DNA from 2 places in the Epibacterium sp. ABV4_022 genome. Region 1 is predicted to be linked to the other one. Evidence: riboswitches for the same ligand, from Rfam matches in the RefSeq annotation. Region 1 holds a riboswitch; the other holds the start of a gene.
The links. Region 1 has a riboswitch for thiamine pyrophosphate ahead of thiB (thiamine ABC transporter substrate binding subunit). Riboswitches for the same ligand answer to the same signal wherever they lie in the genome.
Positions count from the first base shown of each region.

Region 2: it holds a riboswitch for thiamine pyrophosphate, as region 1 does, so the genes downstream of both, thiC (phosphomethylpyrimidine synthase ThiC) here and thiB (thiamine ABC transporter substrate binding subunit) in region 1, are expected to answer to the same signal.

Region 1 covers NZ_JBSWVA010000001.1:254,404-260,183, forward strand. The annotation lists gene ACXAF5_RS01190 (DMT family transporter) at 1-770, opposite strand, end outside; gene ACXAF5_RS01195 (cation efflux transmembrane domain-containing protein) at 858-1,538, opposite strand; gene ACXAF5_RS01200 (MerR family transcriptional regulator) at 1,625-2,041, shown strand; gene ACXAF5_RS01205 (AEC family transporter) at 2,098-3,042, opposite strand; gene aroC (chorismate synthase) at 3,052-4,155, opposite strand; TPP riboswitch at 4,382-4,486, shown strand; gene thiB (thiamine ABC transporter substrate binding subunit) at 4,539-5,516, shown strand; gene ACXAF5_RS01220 (thiamine/thiamine pyrophosphate ABC transporter permease ThiP) at 5,492-5,780, shown strand, end outside.
Region 2 covers NZ_JBSWVA010000001.1:1,453,910-1,459,689, forward strand. The annotation lists gene ACXAF5_RS06910 (thiazole synthase) at 1-150, opposite strand, end outside; gene thiS (sulfur carrier protein ThiS) at 155-352, opposite strand; gene ACXAF5_RS06920 (FAD-dependent oxidoreductase) at 321-1,286, opposite strand; gene thiC (phosphomethylpyrimidine synthase ThiC) at 1,283-3,109, opposite strand; TPP riboswitch at 3,233-3,353, opposite strand; gene bioB (biotin synthase BioB) at 3,582-4,559, shown strand; gene ACXAF5_RS06935 (DUF2478 domain-containing protein) at 4,653-5,171, shown strand; tRNA gene ACXAF5_RS06940 (tRNA-Tyr) at 5,452-5,535, opposite strand; gene rlmB (23S rRNA (guanosine(2251)-2'-O)-methyltransferase RlmB) at 5,655-5,780, shown strand, end outside.

The DNA of each region.
Region 1 (5,780 bases):
ATCGACACGTAGTCATAAGGCGCCAGTAGCGACGCTGGGGCAAACCGGTAGGACGAGGTGATGAGCAGCTGCGCGATCGCTCCGATGAAACCGGTACTGACCAGCAGCAGCAACAGGGGCGTATCGGGCATGACCCAACCAAACGGCAAGGTCAGCAGCGACAGCAGGGATGCGGTGACGGAGAAGTAGAAGACAATCGCGGCGGTGTCCTCGCTCTGCACCATTTTTCGGATGTGGATCTGCACAAACCCGCGCAACGCCGCTGCTGTCAGCACCAGTATTGCCCCGATAAAGGCCGTATCCTGAAAGGCCTCTGACCCATTCAGACGTGGCGATAGCATGATCAGCACGCCGACAAGTCCGATCGCCACAGCGCTGATCCGGATGATGCGAATGCGTTCTCCAAGCAGGAGTGCGGCGAGAATCAGCGTGAAGATCGGCGTGGCATAGCCGAGCGCGGTGACCTCCGGCAGGGGCAGAATAGCCAGTGCGGCGAAGTTCAATCCCATTGCCGAGGTGCCCACGAGGCCGCGCCAGAAATGCAGCATCGGGCTTTGGGTGCGCAGCCCCCGTGGCAGATCACCGCGCAGAGCAAGCCAGACCAGGATCACCGGCAATACGAAGAACGAGCGAAAGAACACCGCCTGCCCGGTGGGCACAACCTGCGTGATTTCCTTGATAAGGCCGGACATGATCGTAAACAGGCCGATGGCGGTCACCTTCAGCGTGATGGCCAGCACAGGTCGATGCGATGTTAAGCTTTTTGCCATGCGCGGACCCTGCGCGCTCCGCCGGTGAATGGCAAGCGCGCAGGGGGAGACTGGTACATTATTTAGACCGCGACAGCCGCGAAGCGCTCAGTGGGCGTGCTCGTGCCCTTTGGCGCTGTCGTGGTTGTGACCACAGGTAGACTGCGGGGGAGGCGCCTTTCCCTGCTGCCATTCAGCCAGCGCCTGGCGCAGGATCTGGAACGCGGAGCTGAGGAAGAGGCCCGCCATGATGCCGGCGACGATCAGATCCGGCCAGCCGGTGGCCGTGCCCCAGACCCCAAGGGCCGCGATCATCACCGCCACGTTGCCGATGGCGTCGTTGCGCGAACACAGCCATACCGACCGCACGTTGGCGTCGCCATCCTTGTAGGCGGCCAGCAGCGCCACCGACAGGAGATTTGCGACAAGCGCGAGAAAGCCAATGGCCCCCATCACCTGTGCCTCGGGGACGCCGGCGACAAAAACCTGCCACAGGGTGGAGCCGAACACCCAGATCCCCATGACAAGAAGGCTGACACCCTTGCCGATCGCTGCCAGAGACCGGGTGCGCAGGCTGGCACCGATGACCGCCAGCGAAATCCCGTAGGTCAGCGCGTCGCCGAGAAAGTCCAGCGCGTCAGCTTTCAGCGCCTGGCTACCGGCGGCTTCGCCGGCGCTCATCTCGACAACGAACATCACCGCATTGATGGCGATCACCATCCATAGGCGGCGTTTGTATTGTTTGGATACCCCGTCGAACTGGGCGTCATGGTTGCAGCATCCTGCCATCAGTCAGGTCCTTTGCTCTTGTCCTTGATCTCGATTCGGGATCAACCTAGGTGCTCTAGTCACTAGAGGTTCAAGAGGGGATTGCGATGTATTCCATCGGCGCATTGTCCAAGGCGACCGGCGTTAAGGTTCCGACCATCCGCTATTATGAGGAGATCGGCCTCATCGACCCCGCCACGCGCAATGCGGGCAACCAGCGGCGGTATGATCAGGCCGGTCTGGACCGGCTTGGTTTTATCAAGCACGCGCGCGATCTCGGGTTCGGGCTGGAGGAAATCAAGGAGCTGATGGGGCTCAACGGCGAGCTGGGGCGCGATTGTCACGCCGCGGACGACATCGCCCGGGCCCAGCTGGAAAAAGTGCGCGCCCGCATTGCCCGGCTGCAACAGCTGGAGGTGGAACTGGAGCGGATCACCCAGCTGTGCGAAGGGGGATCGGGTGGCACCTGTCAGGTGCTGACGGCGCTGGGCGATCACAGCCAATGCCTTGGAGAGCACGGCTAGGGCGTTTTGGATCTGGCACATTTGGGTGTGATCGCATGTTCAGGCCCCCGCCGGGATTAGGTCAGCACCCACAACAGACCGTTCAAGGTGACATAGGCAAGAACGGTCGCCGCGAGCGACGCGAGGCTCGCCGCGCCTTCATGTCCCTTGGCCTGAGCAAAGATCGTATAGGTGGCAAACATCGGCATCGCCGCCGACAGGATCAGCGCGGCGCGGATCTCGGGTGAAATCTCCAGCAGGCCCGCCGCGCCGCAGATCGCCGCGACCACTGCGACAATGGCGGGATGAATCACCAGCTTGCCCAGTGTCGCCTGGGCTGCGAGGCTCTTGTTGCCACGCAGGGGCAGCCCGGCAAGCGATCCGCCGATGACGATCAGCGAAACCGCCCCGGCAGAGGCCGCGAGCATATCGGTAAAGCGAAAAAACGGCGCCGGGATCGGTACGTGGAGAAGCGCCACCAGAAGCCCCGCGACAAGGGCCATCATCGTCGGCATCTTCGCCACGTTCCAGACGATCCGCCACAGGCGCGGCCCAAGCGGGACGGAACGGTCGGCGTCGGCCGCCTCCATCAGCATCAGGCAGATCGGGATCAGGATCAGCGTCTCGATCACCAGATTCAGTGTCAGGACGATGCCCGCTATATCAGGGAATGCCAGCAGCATCACCGGATAGCCGACAAATCCGTTGTTGGGACAGGTCGAGCCCATGACGCCCACCGCCCGCCGCATCGGATCAAACCCGCGTAGCGAAAACAGCAGATAGGCGACCGCAATGTTCAGTACGCCGCCAATCAGATAGGGCAGCACATAGGCGGCCTGGAACACCTCGACCGGGTCGCGGCTGGCGATGGTGGTGAAGATCAGCCCCGGCAGCGCCAGGTTGAAGACATAGGCGCCGAGGCTCTTGATGTCGTGGCTGGAAAAGATGCCTTTCCAGACAAACAGGTAGCCCAACCCGAGGGCCGCGTAGATCGGAAAGGTAATCCCGAGAATGGCGACCATGGGCCTGGGTTATCCGATCCGGCCCTGATTCTCGCCAATCTGGCCGCGATGCAGCAAGAGGTGGTCCAGGATGACGCAGGCCATCATTGCCTCGGCCACGGGCACGGCACGAATGCCGACGCAGGGGTCGTGGCGGCCTTTGGTGATGACTTCGGTGGCGGTGCCGTCCTTGCGGATCGACTGGCGCGGCGTCAGGATCGAGGAGGTCGGTTTGACCGCGAACCGCACCACGACGTCCTGACCGGTGGAAATGCCGCCAAGGATGCCGCCGGCGTGGTTGGAGGAATAGACCGGCTGGCCGTCATTGCCCATAAAGATCTCGTCGGCGTTCTCCGACCCTTTCAGCTGGGCGGCATGCATGCCCTCGCCGATCTCCACGCCCTTCACGGCATTGATCGACATCATCGCGGCGGCGAGGTCGGTGTCGAGCTTGCCATAGATCGGCGCACCGATACCGGCGGGCACCCCGCGTGCCACCACCTCGACCACGGCGCCGACCGAGTCGTGATCCTTGCGCAGCGCTTGCAGGTAGTCTTCCCAGTCCTGAACAGCGCCCGCATCCGGAATCCAGAAATCGTTCTGGTCGATCGCTGCCCAGTCAAACCGGCTGCGGTCGATCTCCATCTCGCCCATCCGGGTCATATAGCCCTTGATCTGTAGGCCGGGCACCAGCGCGTTGATCGCTTCGCGTGCAACACCGCCCGCGGCCACCCGCGCCGCGGTTTCGCGGGCAGAGGACCGCCCGCCGCCGCGATAGTCACGGTTGCCGTATTTCTGGAAATACGTGATGTCCGCATGGCCGGGGCGGAAGGTTTGCGCGATCTCGCCATAGTCCTTTGACCGCTGATCGGTGTTCTCGATCATCAGCTGGATTGGCGTGCCGGTGGAGTGGCCTTCGAACACGCCCGACAGGATCTTCACCGCGTCCGGCTCGTTGCGCTGGGTGGTGTTCTTGTTCTGGCCGGGGCGGCGCTTGTCCAGCCACTGTTGCAGCATGTCCGGGCTCAGCGGGACATTCGGCGGACAGCCATCGACGGTCGCCCCGAGAGCAGGCCCGTGGCTTTCGCCCCAGGTGGTGACACGGAAGAGGTGGCCGAAAGAGTTCATGGACATGCGCGCGGGTCTCCTTTGTCCTGACCCTTTAACGGCAAAGCGCGCCCGGGAAAAGAGAGCCGCGCATCAACAGGGCAGAAACGACAGAAACACCGCCTGCTTCTCATTGTCCTCGTGTTTCGCGGATGAAACGACAGGTCAGGCGTGCTGACCCAAGCCTGAGCTGGCGTCTGTCTTTGGCATCTCAAGGCTGCGCTTGCCAATCCGGCAAACGCGCCCTAGGGTTTGCCCCACCTCGGGGTGCGCGACATGACGCGCTGAGATGCCGGATGGCGAACCCGTTGAACCTGAACCGGATTATACCGGCGGAGGGAAGGTTCCGGATGTTGCGGTGCGCTGATGCTCCGATCTCCTCCTTGCCTGACGCCGCATTGGAGGACGATATGAAACCCCTCTTTGTTGCGAGCGCGCTTTTGGCCGCCACCGCCGCGACGGCGGACACGCCAGAGCTTGTGGTCTACACCTACGACAGTTTTGTGTCCGAGTGGGGCCCCGGCCCGGCGGTGGAGCAGGCGTTTGAAGCGACCTGCGACTGTGACCTGAAATTCGTCGGCGCCGGCGACGGGGCGGCGCTGCTGGCGCGGATCAAGCTGGAAGGCGAGCGGTCCGATGCGGATGTGGTGCTTGGCCTTGATACCAACCTGACCGCTGCGGCAAAGGACACCGGTCTGTTTGCGCCGATCTCGGTCGAGGCCGACTATGCGCTCCCCGTGGCGTGGAACGACGAGGTCTTCGCGCCCTACGACTGGGGCTATTTCGCCTTCGTGCACAATGCCGCCGCGGATGCGCCCACGAATTTCAAGGCGCTGGGCGAGAGCGACGCCAAGATCGTCATCCAGGATCCCCGCTCCTCCACCCCCGGGCTCGGGCTCTTGATGTGGGTGAAGGCCGCCTATGGCGACGAGGCGCCAGCGATCTGGGGGAGTCTGAGCGACAATATCGTCACCGTCACCAAAGGCTGGTCGGAAGCCTATGGTCTCTTCCTCGAAGGTGAGGCGGATATGGTGCTGTCCTACACCACCTCGCCTGCCTATCATCTGATCGCCGAAGAGGATGACAGCAAGGCCGCCGCCGTCTTTGACGAAGGGCACTACATGCAGGTTGAGGTGGCCGGAAAACTCGCGGCCAGCGATCAGCCGGATCTCGCGGATCAGTTCCTGCAATTCATGGTGTCGGATGAGTTCCAATCGATCATTCCGACCACCAACTGGATGTATCCGGCGGTCATCCCCGCCGACGGCCTGCCTGCCGGGTTCGAGACTTTGGTGAACCCGGAGAAAGCCCTGCTTCTGCCCGAGCAAGAAGCCGCAGACCTGCGGGCAAAGGCGCTGGACGAATGGCGCACAGCGCTCAGCCGGTAAACCTGCGTCCGGTCGCGACCTGGCCCGGAACCTGCGCCGCCCTCGGGGTGGCGCTGCTGGTTCTGGGCACGCTGACGGCGGTAACCCTGCGGGCGGAGGACGGCGCCGGGTTTGGCGCAGCCGATCAGTCGGCTCTGCGGTTCACGCTGGTGCAGGCGGTGCTGTCGGCCCTGATCAGTGTCGCTCTGGCGATCCCGGTCGCCCGTGCCCTGGCCCGCCGCAGGTTTCCCGGGCGTCGTGTCTTGATCACGTTACTGGGCGCGC
Region 2 (5,780 bases), 1.2 Mb from region 1:
GCCAGATCCGTTGGCGGCCTCACGGCGCAAGGATACGGTGACCAGATCGGTGTCGCTGGCGCGGATCGCCGCCTGTAGGACGGCGGGCGAGGGGTATTGTGCGGTGCCCAGAAACAGGCGTGACGTCAGTTTTTCGCCATAGACCTCCATGATCTCAGCCCCCCTGCATTGGCGCCAGAACCTCGATCCGGTCGCCGGGGTGCAGCGGCTGCGCGGCGCGCGCGTCGCGGGCCACGAACTGCCCGTTCAGCGCCGTTGCGATGGCCGGGCTGGTGTAGCCCAGCTCCATCAGCGCGGCGGCCAGCGACGGGCCGGTGATCTCATGCGGTTCGGAATTCACGAGTATTTTCATCGCGGTGCTCCATCAATTGGTCTGCGGCGGCTTCGGCCATGGCCGGGGCCAGCAGGAACCCGTGTCGGTACAGCCCGTTGAGGAACAGCGTGCCGTCACGCCGCTCCAGCCGGGGCAGGTTGTCGGGATAGGCAGGGCGCAGACCGGCGCCGGTCTCCACCACTTCGGCCTCGGCAAAGGCGGGCGACAGCGCATAGGCGGCCCCCAGCAGCTCCATCAGGGCGCGCAGGGTCGGCGGGCCGGCGTGATCGCTTTCCACCATGGTCGCGCCCAGCATGTAGTGACCATCGCCCCGGGGCACGAGGTAGATCGGCGTGCGCGGATGCAGCAGGCGCAGGGTGCGGCTGATTTCCACCTCCGGGCAGCGCAGGATCGCCATCTCGCCCCGGACCGACCGCAAGGCCGGCAGCGGGGCCGCCATGCCGGTGCAATCCAGATCGACCTGCTGCGGGGCCTCGGTACCGAGGCTGATCTCTCCGCCCAGATCCATCACCGCGTGGGCCAGATCCCGCAGCGCCCGGCGCGGGTCCAGATGTGCCTCGCCCTCAAAGAACAGCCCCTGATCGAACCGCCCCGCCAGCGCCGGTTCCAGCGCGCCGATCTCCGCCCCGCCGACCTGCCGGTACGCACGGGTGCGACGTCCGAAACGCGCCACCTCCGCCCGGTCGCGGCGCGGTGCCACCACCAGCGTGCCGCGCCGGTGCACCGGGGTGATCCGGGCCCACCAGTCGAAGGCGCGGCTGCCGAGAGAGATCACCTCCTCCTCGGCGCTTTCGCGTTCGCACCAGGGCGCCAGCATGCCGCCTGCGTAGCGGGCCGCACTGTCGGCACCGATCCCCCCGGAGCGTTCGAACAGGCGCACCACCACGCCCCGGCGGGCCAGGGCATAGGCGCAGGCGAGGCCTGCCAGACCTGCGCCCGCGATGGTGATCACGCCGACTCCTCCGGCGTGTCCGCCGCAGCATCCGCCACCGGCACATAAAGCTCACCGCCTTCGCGGAACTTCGCCGCCATCGCTTCGAAGCCCTCCTTTTGGGCCTCGGCGCGGATGTCGTGGCTGATCCGCATGGAGCAGAACTTCGGCCCGCACATGGAACAGAAATGCGCCACCTTATGGGCCTCTTTCGGCAGGGTCTCGTCGTGAAAGCTCTGTGCCGTTTCCGGGTCCAGCGACAGGTTGAACTGGTCCTCCCAGCGGAACTCAAACCGTGCGCGGCTCAGCGCATCATCACGCCGCTGCGCGCCGGGCAGACCCTTGGCCAGATCAGCGGCATGGGCGGCGATCTTGTAGGTGATCACCCCGGTTTTGACGTCATCGCGGTCCGGCAGGCCGAGGTGCTCTTTCGGTGTCACGTAACAGAGCATCGCGCAGCCAAACCAGCCGATCATCGCCGCGCCAATGCCAGACGTGATGTGATCGTACCCCGGCGCAATATCCGTGGTCAGCGGGCCGAGCGTGTAAAACGGCGCCTCGTGGCAGCACTCCAGCTGCTTGTCCATGTTCTCCTTGATCTTGTGCATGGCCACATGGCCCGGCCCTTCGATCATCACCTGACAGTCCTTGGCCCAGGCGATCTTGGTCAGCTCGCCCAGCGTTTCCAGCTCGGCAAATTGCGCTTCGTCATTGGCATCGGCAATCGAGCCGGGACGCAGCCCATCGCCCAAGGAAAACGACACATCATAGCGGCGGCAGATATCGCAGATCTCCTCGAAATGCTCATAGAGAAAGCTCTCCTTGTGGTGATGCAGGCACCATTTCGCCATGATCGACCCACCGCGCGACACGATCCCGGTGACGCGTTCCACGGTCATCGGCACCATATGCAGCCGCACGCCTGCGTGGATGGTGAAGTAATCGACGCCTTGTTCCGCCTGCTCGATCAGCGTGTCGCGGAACACCTCCCAGGTCAGGTCCTCGGCGATGCCGTTCACCTTCTCCAGCGCCTGATAGATCGGCACCGTGCCGATCGGCACCGGGCTGTTGCGGATGATCCATTCGCGGGTGTTGTGGATGTTGCGGCCGGTGGACAGGTCCATCACCGTATCCGCGCCCCAGCGGATCGCCCAGACCAGCTTGTCCACTTCCTCCTCCATCGAGGAGGTGACGGCCGAGGTGCCCATATTGGCGTTGATCTTTACCTTGAAATTGCGGCCGATGATCATCGGCTCCAGCTCCGGGTGGTTGATATTGGCGGGGATAATGGCGCGCCCGGCGGCGATCTCGGAGCGTACAAATTCCGGCGTCACATAGTCGGGGATATTTGCGCCAAAATCCTCGCCATCGCGGCTGCCATGACAGGGCGACAGCTCGCGCAGCTGGTTCTCGCGAATGGCGATATATTCCATCTCCGGTGTGATGATCCCCGCCCGCGCATAGGCCAGTTGCGTAGGGGCGGCATCCCTGGTCCCGCGCAGGGGTGCGGGCCGCACCGGGAACTCCGGCACTAGCCGGTCGCCCGCGACAAAGCCATTGTCCGCAGGGGTAACATCGCGGCCCTGATAGGCTTCGACATCGCCGCGATCCTTGATCCAGGCGGCGCGCAGCGGCGCCAGACCCTCGCGAATGTCGGTCAGGATCTCCGGATCCGTATAGGGCCCGGAACTGTCATAGACCGGCAGCGGCGCCTCGCCCGCGGTCGGATGGGTGGCGATTTCGCGCATCGGCACACGGATGTCCTTGTGCATCTCGCCTGCCACATAGATCTTGCGCGACGCAGGCAATGCGCCTGTGGTGATCTTTGGGTTGGGGACGTTCATCTTGGTGCTCCTCGAGTCCATTCTCAAAAAGACACCAATTGAGCCGGGCCGGAGGAAAACGGGGCAGGGGGTACAGGTCCTGCCGTGTCAGAGCAGCGGCGGATCAACCCTGTACCGGGGCGATGCGCGACTGTCCTAGCTTCCTACGCCAGTATCAACTGGGTCAGGTTCTAAGGGTCGCGTCACCGGGATTTCTCCCTGTCTGCCTCTCAGTCCCCTCGGCGGGACTCCCCTGCGTGGCCCTAGGCGTAGGGGAGGACATGGCAGCCCGTCAAGAGATTTCTGATCCACGCCCTCCTGCAGAGGGTTGTGCCGTGAACTCGCGCTATGCGCGTATTTTTGATGCGCGCGCCTGAATGAAACTCAAATCTATTCAATGCTGTACTATGTCAAACCATGTTTTATATATTATCTATAAAAGATTCGCGCCCCCTTGGCGTGTAGTGTCATCCGTTATCCAGCGAGGCTTCCCATGCTCGACACCCCCCTTGTCCGCACGGACTGGACCCGGCAGGAGGCAGAGGAGATCTATGCTCAGCCCTTCATGGATCTGCTGTTTCAGGCCCAGAGCCTGCACCGGCAGATGTTTGATCCCAACGCGGTGCAGAAATCGCGCCTCCTGTCGATCAAGACCGGCGGCTGCGCCGAGGATTGCGCCTATTGTTCGCAATCGGCACGTAATGGCGCGCAGCTTCCGGCGTCCAAACTGATCGAGGTGCAGCGTGTCATCGCCGAAGCCAAGAAGGCCCGCGACGCCGGCGCTACCCGCTACTGCATGGGGGCGGCCTGGCGCGGCCCCAAGGCGCGCGACATGGCTCAGCTGGAAGCGATGATCGAAGGCGTCAAGGCGCTGGGGATGGAGACCTGCATGACGCTTGGCATGCTGGAGCAGGATCAGGTGCTGCGCCTGCGGGATGCGGGGCTGGATTACTACAATCACAACATCGACACCTCGGAGCGCTACTACCCGGAGGTCATCACCACCCGCAGTTTTGCGGATAGGCTGGACACCCTTGCGCGGGTGCGCGAGGCCGGGATCAACGTCTGCTCTGGCGGCATCCTTGGCATGGGTGAAGAGCGCGGCGACCGGATCGACATGCTGTTGAGCCTCGCGACGCTGCCGGAACATCCGCAATCGGTGCCGATCAACATGCTGATTCCGATGGCAGATACGCCTCTGGCCGACACGCCTCCGCTTGATCCGATCGAATTCGTCCGCACCATTGCGCTGGCCCGCATCCTGATGCCGCGCGCGCATGTGCGGCTCTCGGCCGGGCGCACCGAAATGAGCGATGAGCTGCAGGCGATGTGCATCTTTGCCGGGGCGAACTCGATCTTCATGGGCGACACGCTCCTGACCGCCGACAACCCGGAGGAGGAAGCGGACGAGGCGCTCTTTGCCCGGCTCGGCCTCAGCGCCATGGCGGCGGGCACACACGGTACGCGCTGATCTGCGACAATCACGGCCTGCGTCGCCACTGGCGGGCGCCGTCCTTTCGCGCTAATCTGCCGCTTGCGCAGACGACATGCAAAGGACGACCCCATGCAGCTTGCCTATGTGATGACCACCGAACGCGGCGCCACCGACCGCCTGTTGACCGCATTGGCAGAGCGGTTGGCCGAAAGGGGTATTCGCACCGCAGGCATCGTGCAGACCAACACCGATTGCTATGACAGCAAGCTCTGCGACATGGATGTGCGCGTCCTGCCCGAGGGGGAAACCATCCGGATCTCCCAGTCCCTGGGCGAGGGCGCCCGTGGCTGCCGCCTCAACCCCGAGGCGCTCGAACGCGCCGTCGGGCTGGTCACCGCTCAGCTTGCCACCACACCCGCGCCGCAGGTGCTGCTGGTCAATAAATTCGGCAAACACGAGGCCGATGGCCGTGGCATGCGCCCGGTCATCGCCGAAGCGCTGGCCATGGGGCTGCCGGTGGTGTCCGGCGTCAACCGGATGAACGTCGAGGCCTTCGAGGGGTTCGCCGAAGGTCTGGCCGTCGAAACCGCCCCCGATCTCGACGCGCTGGTCGCCTGGGTCGAAGCGGCGCTTGCCCAGACGGTCTGACAGCTCGGCCAGCGCGCGTCCGCGATCGGTTCCAGGCGACGCCGAGCTGCGGTCCATACCGCGGCGCTTGCCTTCATCTTCTTGGAAATATCCCGGGGTCCGGGGCAGCGCCCCGGCGCCATCGCTCACGCGCAAAATCTGCAACAATCCACCTGGCGCAGCCGCACTGGTTGCCCCGGTCGCGCGCGGGGGCGGATCACACCATTTGGAAAAACGACCCACAGGACGGCGGTCACCATCTAGTCTCAAGTCATTGATTTTTCAGTTGAAAGAGAGAAGATGGTGGGCGACCTAGGAATCGAACCTAGCGTGCGTCTCCGCGAGGGAGTTACAGTCCCCTGCCACACCTTGCGGCCTGTCGCCCACGGTCAGAAGCATGTTGCACCTGACGTGGAGGCGTGATTACTAGCGCACCAAACGGGCGTCAACCGGAAAATCGCAAGTTTTTTCCGCCGCCTCGCATTTTGTTTTCCGGAGCATGTCATGAACAAGAAACCCAGCAAGAAACCCGCCTGGGTGGTGGAAAAGGAAAAGGCCAAAAAGGCGGCCTCGGCGGAAACCGTCTGGCTGTTTGGCCTGCATGCGGTGCGTGATGCGCTGCTCAATCCC